3 regions of the Streptomyces venezuelae genome follow, and region 1 is predicted to be linked to each of the others. Evidence: riboswitches for the same ligand, from Rfam matches in the RefSeq annotation. Region 1 holds a riboswitch; each other region holds the start of a gene.

Region 1 (2,250 bases):
GCTGTACAGGAAGCCGATGCCGATGCCCGCGACCATGCCGACGCCGATGATCCACCAGACGCTGACGCCGCCGTCGTCGTCCTTCTTCTCGTCCGAGTCCGCGTCGGACGGGGACTTCGAGGAGGTCTCGGGGGCCGGACCCGTGGCGTTCAGCTGCTTGACAAGGTCGGCGCCGCCGAAGTCGCGCGCGTCCAGACCGGCCGCGTGCGCGGCGAAGATCAACTTGGAGTAGGCGGCCGGGCCCGACTGCTTGGCCCAGTCCGCAGAGTTACCGGCGAGCCACTCGGCGGACTTCTTCGCCCGCTCGCCCTGTCCGGCGGCGGCGAGGGCGAGCACGGAGTCGGCGGTGGTGCCGAAGTCCGGCTGGTCCGTGGAGCCCGGCATCGACGACATCAGGTGGTCGTCGGTCTTGCCGAGGGTGTCGAGCAGATAGCCGACGCCGTTGCTCGCGGCCTGCGTGGCCGTGTCCGGCTTCGCGCACTTGGGCGCGGCGTCCTCGGACTTCTTGGGGGCGGAAACGACGAGGCCCTTGCCGAGGCTGCCGAGCACACCGGCGGCGGTGGCGTAGGCGTTCGGCGCGAGCTTGCCGGACTTCATGTCGGCGAGGCCGAAGGCGCCGCCGTCCTTGCCGCAGTCCATGGCGAGCTTCGGCAGCGCGTCGTAGGCGGACTTGCCGTCCTGGGACTTCACGTCGGCGGGGTTGCGGCCCGCGGCGACGAGCGCGCCGACGACGATGCCGGTGGAGTTCGCGTCGGAGGGCAGTCCCGGGGTGTTGCCCCAGCCGCCGTCCTTGTTCTGCACGGACTTCAGCCAGTCGACGCTCTTCTTGACCGTCTTGTCCTGGCCGCCGAGCGCGGCGAGGGCCTGCACGGCCGCCGCGGTGGAGTTGCTGTCGACCGCCGTCTTGGAGTTGCACGGCTCGGAGGAGTCCGCGCGGTACGCCGCGAAGCCGCCGCTCGCACACTGCTGGCCGGTCAGCCAGTCCACGGCCTTCGCGGCGGGCTCGACGCCCTCGGTGTGCTGGGCGAGCAGGGCGTACGACTGGCGGAAGACGCCGTCGAACTTCGGGTCGGACTTGCCGTAGAGGCCCGAGGGGAGAGCGGCCGACGGCGACGGCTTCGCGTCGTCCGCGAAGGCGGCCGGTGCCGCGGCCGAGCCGAAGACGGCGACGGCGGCGGCCAGGACCGCTGCGCTGCGACGAACGTTCATGATGGGGCGGGTTGCCTCTCCCTGCGGGGAGCGGGGCGGCACGGACCGTGCGAGCACGGCGACCGGGCGGCTCCGGCTCCGTATACCTCGACGGTGCCGCTCATCGGGGGCCCGATGAAGCGAGCCGGTCACGTTCCGCGCCGGGCATTCCGGCTCACCACGTTGCGTGGCACACGGCTGCGGGTCAGCGCCGGATTCGCACCGGCTTCCCCCTTGGCGGACGTGAGGACGACGCCCTCACTCTACCGGCCGGTCCGCGCACCCCTCGGGTCACACCGCCACGAACGCGACCGGATCGCTCCCCGGCACGGCCTCGGCGCGCCCCAGCTTCACCAGCCGCCGCACATGCGCCTCGGCCTCCGACACGGCGATGGTCCTCGACCCGTAGGGGATTTCGTCCCAGGGCCGGTTCCACTCCATGCGCGCGGCGATCTGCCACGGGGTGAGGGGCTCGGCGAGCAGGGCGAGCAGCCCGGTCAGGCGCTCCTCGTGGTGGGCCAGGAGTTCGTGGACGCGGGCCGGCGCGTCGGTGAACGCGCGCTGGTGGGCGGGGAGGATCTCCGCGGGGCCGAGGCGGGCGACGCGCTCCAGGGAGTCCAGGTAGTCGCCGAGGGGGTCGGTCACCGTCTCCGAATCGGGGTCCTCGTACAGGCCGATGTGCGGGCTGATGCCGGGCAGCAGATGGTCGCCGGAGAAGAGGCGGCCGTTGCCGCGCAGGCCCGCGGGGTGGTCCTCCTCCAGGTGGAGGCAGACGTGGCCGGGCGTGTGGCCGGGGGTCCAGACGGCGCGCAGGCGGCGGCCGGGCAGGGCGAGGAGTTCGCCGGGGGTGATGGAGCGGTCGGGCAGGGCGGGGGCGAGGCCGGGGAGCTTGCGGGGGCGGCCCTCGTCGCGGGCGCGGAGCAGCGGGGCGAGGTGGTCGGCGGGCGCGCCGGCGGCCGTGAGCTTGTCCACGAGGTACGCGTACCAGCGGTCCGGCGGGTTCGAGCGGGTGCGGCGGACCACGGACGCGTCGGCGTCGTGCATGGCGATCCACGCTCCGGA
Region 2 (2,250 bases), 2.1 Mb from region 1:
CCCACGCGTGGGGGGAGTGCCCCGACCGGCCCGCTCGGTCGTTCCCCGGGGTCCGGACGCCTCAGCGGCGGTCCGCGTAGACCATCCAGACCTGCCCGGGGGCGAAGGTCATCGGCTCGCCGTTCGGCCGGGTGAACGTGGTGCCGCCCTCGGCCGAGGGACGCTCCCAGCGCGTCGCGTACCGCTTCCCGTCGCGCAGCACCGTCGCCTTGCCGCGGCCCACCGTCTCGATGTACGGCGTCACCGCGCCGTTGACGTCCTTGAAGCGTGACGGACGCATGTTCACGTGCTGGATCACGACGGTGCGGGCGCCGAGTCGCTTCCCCGAGGTGCTGCGGGCCGGTGCGCCGTCGAAGGACGCGAGCCAGCGGCCCTGCCGCGGCGACCAGCGGAAGGTGTGGCTCGCGGAGGCGTACTGGACGGTCCGCGCGGCGGTGCGGGCACCGCCCGCCGGGGCCGGGCCGAAACGGAAGCCGATGTCGGCCGGACGTTCGGCCCGCGGCGCCGTACGCAGCAGTGCCTTCGGGCGGACGAAGAGGTTGTGCGGGGCGGGGCGTCCGCTGTGGCGGAAGTACGCGCCGGGCGCACGGTCGTGCGAACGGGCGTACAGCGGCGAGTTCCGCAGCACCTTCTGCAGGGCGCTGCGCGCCCCGGAGTACGCGAGGGCGGGCCGCCCGAACTGGCGCAGGAGCTCGATGTCCGACTCGCGCGCACTGCGCACCGGCCCGACGGCCTTCGGGAGTTTGCTGGAGTACACGCCCATCAGGCGGCTCATGCCGCCCTCGACCTTTTCCACGTAGACGATGTCGGCCCGGTCGAGACCGGTGTGCGGCCGTGCGTGGCGCGCGTTGTCGAACTTCACGGCGAGCACGGGATTCTGTTGTGCCGACTGCCCCGTGAAGGGTGAGGTGATCCGCGGGGCCGGGGCGTCCTCGGGGGAGGGGGCGCTCGCGTACGAGGGGGCTCCCACGGTGAGCGAGGCCGTGGCGACCAGGGCGAGCACTTTCGCGCCGATGCGAGTGCGACGGGTGGCCCGGACTCTCGATGCTGCCTTCAAGGCGTCTCCATTCGTGGCGGGGCGGCAGCCGCAGATGTACCTCCCGCGCCGGTACGGCCAATCACGCCTGGGCCATCCACCGGCGCCCCGTCACTCTTTCCGGGGCACGGCCCGCGTGGCACCGCCTTGAACAGGGCGCAAGTTGTCAGCACGTCTGATGCGCACTAATGTCACCACGCCTTGGTGAACGGGAAATCCGGTGTGATGCCGGTGCGGCCCTCGCCACTGTGATCGGGAAGTCCGGCTCCAGCCCTCGCGGCAGCCACTGGGTACGCACGTACCCGGGAAGGCGGAGTCCGGTCGGTACGACCCGTCAGCCAGGAGACCGGCCAAGGCGCGTTGTCCATCCACGAGGTGCTGGAGAGGGTCTGCCGAGCCATGCACATTGCCGAGGGTTTCCTCCCACCGGCGCACGCGATCGCCTGGGGCGTAGCGTCCGCGCCGTTCGTCGTCCACGGAGTCCGCTCCCTGACCCGTGAAGTCAAGGAACACCCGGAGAGCACGCTGCTCCTCGGCGCCTCCGGGGCCTTCACCTTCGTCCTTTCCGCCCTGAAGATCCCCTCCGTGACGGGCAGTTGCTCGCACCCGACGGGGACCGGGCTCGGGGCGATCCTGTTCCGACCGCCGATCATGACGGTGCTCGGGACCATCACCCTGCTCTTCCAGGCCCTGCTCCTCGCCCACGGCGGGCTCACCACCCTGGGCGCCAACGTATTCTCCATGGCGATCGTCGGGCCCTGGGCGGGATACGCGGTCTACCGGCTCCTCAAGCGGTACGACGTGCCGCTCATGGTCGCCGTGTTCTTCGGCGCGTTCGTCGCCGACCTGTCCACGTACTGCGTCACCAGCGTCCAGCTGGCCCTCGCGTTCCCCGACCCGAGCAGCGGGTTCCTGGGCGCCCTGGGCAAGTTCGGCGGCATCTTCGCCGTCACGCAGATCCCGCTCGCGGTCAGCGAGGGACTGCTCACCGTCCTGGTGATGCGGCTGCTCGTGCAGTCGAGCAAGGGCGAACTGACGCGGCTCGGCGTGCTGTTGCAGCGCAAGCGGCCGACCGCGACGACCGAGCCGACCAAGTCCACCGGGACGCAGACGGGGGCCAGTGCCTGATGAGCCGTAACGCGAAGATCAACACCCTGCTGCTCCTCATCGTGGCCGCACTCGCCGTGCTGCCCATCGCACTCGGACTCGGCGAC
Region 3 (2,250 bases), 600 kb from region 1:
GCCTGGCGTCCCCCGTGCAGCCTGTCCCCGGGGGACGACCCCTCAGACCCCCCGAAGAACCCGCGCGCACTCATCTCGCCCACGGGCTTGCCCATGAGGACGACCTGGCTAGAGCGGTCGCCGCCCGGTTTGAGCAGCACGGGGTTCATCAGCGCGCTCGGCTCGACGCGGGCGGCCTGCGCCTGCATGGCCTGCGCCCGCCCGATCTCGGCTCCCTCGCGCGTCACGAACGAGTTGAGGGACATGTTCTGCGCCTTGAACGGCGCGACGGACACCCCCTTGCGCGCCAGCCACCGGCAGATGCCGGCGGTGACGACGCTCTTCCCGGCGTCCGATGTGGTTCCGGCGACGAGCAGTCCACCGCTCACGAAGCTCTCCTTGACCTCAGTCGGGCGACGCCCGCGACGACCGCGACGCCGAGCGCCAGCCCGCTCACCCGCCGGGACAGCTTCACCGCCCGCTCGATGTCCCTCACCTGTACGTCGCGCCCGTCCGCGTTGAGCACGGGCCGGTGCTCGACCCGTCCCGCGTACGAGAGGGTCCCCCCGAGGCGTACGCCCAAAGCCCCCGCGAAAGCGGCCTCGACGGGACCGGCGTTGGGGCTCGGGTGGTGCGCGGCGTCGGAGCGCCAGGCGCGCACCGCCTCCGCGGGCGCGTCGCCCGCGACCACGGCCAGCGCGGCGGTGAGCCGCGCCCCGGGCCAGCCGAAGACGTCGTCGAGCCGGGCGGAGGCCCATCCGTAGCGCCGGTAGCGCGCCGACTTGTGGCCGACCATCGCGTCGAGGGTGTTCACGGCACGGAAGGCGACGAGCCCCGGCACGCCGCCGAGCGCGCCCCACACCAGGGCTCCCACCACGGCGTCGGAGGTGTTCTCGGCGACGGACTCCACGACGGCCCGCGCGATCCCGTCGGCGTCCAGGGCCTGCGGGTCCCGCCCGCACAGATGGGGCAGCCGCTCCCGGGCGACCTCGATGTCACCGGCTTCCAGGGCCCCGCCGACGGCCCGCGCCTCGCGGCCCAGCGAGGTGCCGCCGAGCACGGCCCACGTCGCGGCGGCGGTGAGCGCCACGGTTCCGGCACGGCCCGCGGCGGAGCGGCGTACGAGAGCGGAGGCCAGTGCGGCGGCGCCCGCGGCGCCCCCGGCGCACACCGCGGTGTGCAGGGCGCCCCACCCGCGGTGGTCCCGCCACAGCACCTGTTCGACGGCGCCCGCCGCCCGGCCGAACGCGGCGACCGGATGGCCTCGGCGGGGATCGCCGAGCAACAGGTCACCGAGGAATCCGGCGGCGGCGCCGTACGCGAAATCGCGATCGGCACTCATGGCGTTGTGTGTCCTCACTCAGGGTGTCCGCGCCCTGGTTCGACGTGAATCGGCGGCGAGAGTTCCTGGCTTCCGGGGAGTGGCTCCCCGGTGACAGTGGCGGGACCGCGCCGGATTCGCACCGGCTTCCTCTTCTGCCGCCGTAGTTGGCCCGGGCAGTCCACCACGCCCCGCGAATGCCCGTCAACTCGCTGTTGACCTGCGACGGGAGAGTGTGTTGGGGCCCACACACAGGAGGGGTGCGGAGCGTTTCGTACGCTCCGCACCCCTCCGGGAAACCTTGCCGTCAGGCGACGATCAGATAGATCCCGTACGCCACGGCCGCCGCGCACAGCGCGAAGCACGCGTACGCGCCGGTGCGCGCCACGGCCGCCGAACCGCCGGAGGCGGCGGTCGCCTTCTCCTGCTGGGAGAGGCCGACGATGCCGAGGGTGAAGAGGCCCACGAGGGCGACCGTCACCGCGAGGCTGACGCCGAAGACGGAGCCGAGAGCTGCCCAGTCGATGTTCATGCTGGTCTGTCCTTACACCGTCGCGGGCCGGGCGGGGTCCGCCATGGCGCCGGTCGTGGTCGTGGTCGGGGCCGAGACGCCGGCCTTGACGGACGTGTCCGGGACGGGCGAGGCGGCCAGGGTGCCCGCGGGGGGCGGCGTGACGGCGGCGATCGCGGTGGTCACGACGCCGATGGGCTCGGCCGGTACGCCCCCGTCCGTGCGGACCTCGTCGTCGGTGACGTTGGTGTGGTCGATGGCGTTGCGCCGCGAGAGCACCCAGATGACGGCGGAGCCGCCGACGAGGAGCGCGGCCGTGGCCGCGATGCCCCAGGGGCCCTGCTTGGTGAGGAACTCGGCGCCCGCGCCGACCAGACCGGCGGCCGGCAGGGTCAGACCCCACGCGACGAACATGCGGGTCGCGGTCGACCAGCGGACG

Evidence for each region. A riboswitch is a leader RNA that binds a small molecule or an ion and turns the genes downstream of it on or off. The one in region 1 is predicted to bind cobalamin.
Region 2: another riboswitch for cobalamin. It lies ahead of DEJ47_RS01200 (energy-coupling factor ABC transporter permease); the one in region 1 lies ahead of DEJ47_RS10840 (prenyltransferase/squalene oxidase repeat-containing protein).
Region 3: another riboswitch for cobalamin. It lies ahead of DEJ47_RS08115 (cobalamin biosynthesis protein); the one in region 1 lies ahead of DEJ47_RS10840 (prenyltransferase/squalene oxidase repeat-containing protein).

What each region holds. Positions count from the first base shown of each region.
Region 1 covers NZ_CP029193.1:2,346,894-2,349,143, reverse strand. The annotation lists gene DEJ47_RS10840 (prenyltransferase/squalene oxidase repeat-containing protein) at 1-1,209, opposite strand, end outside; cobalamin riboswitch at 1,331-1,455, opposite strand; gene DEJ47_RS10835 (MBL fold metallo-hydrolase) at 1,480-2,250, opposite strand, start outside.
Region 2 covers NZ_CP029193.1:272,298-274,547, reverse strand. The annotation lists gene DEJ47_RS01205 (DUF3048 domain-containing protein) at 62-1,057, opposite strand; cobalamin riboswitch at 1,222-1,406, shown strand; gene DEJ47_RS01200 (energy-coupling factor ABC transporter permease) at 1,436-2,164, shown strand; gene DEJ47_RS01195 (energy-coupling factor ABC transporter substrate-binding protein) at 2,164-2,250, shown strand, end outside.
Region 3 covers NZ_CP029193.1:1,749,974-1,752,223, reverse strand. The annotation lists gene DEJ47_RS08120 (cobyric acid synthase) at 1-368, opposite strand, end outside; gene DEJ47_RS08115 (cobalamin biosynthesis protein) at 365-1,321, opposite strand; cobalamin riboswitch at 1,358-1,501, opposite strand; gene DEJ47_RS08110 (hypothetical protein) at 1,608-1,832, opposite strand; gene DEJ47_RS08105 (inorganic phosphate transporter) at 1,845-2,250, opposite strand, start outside.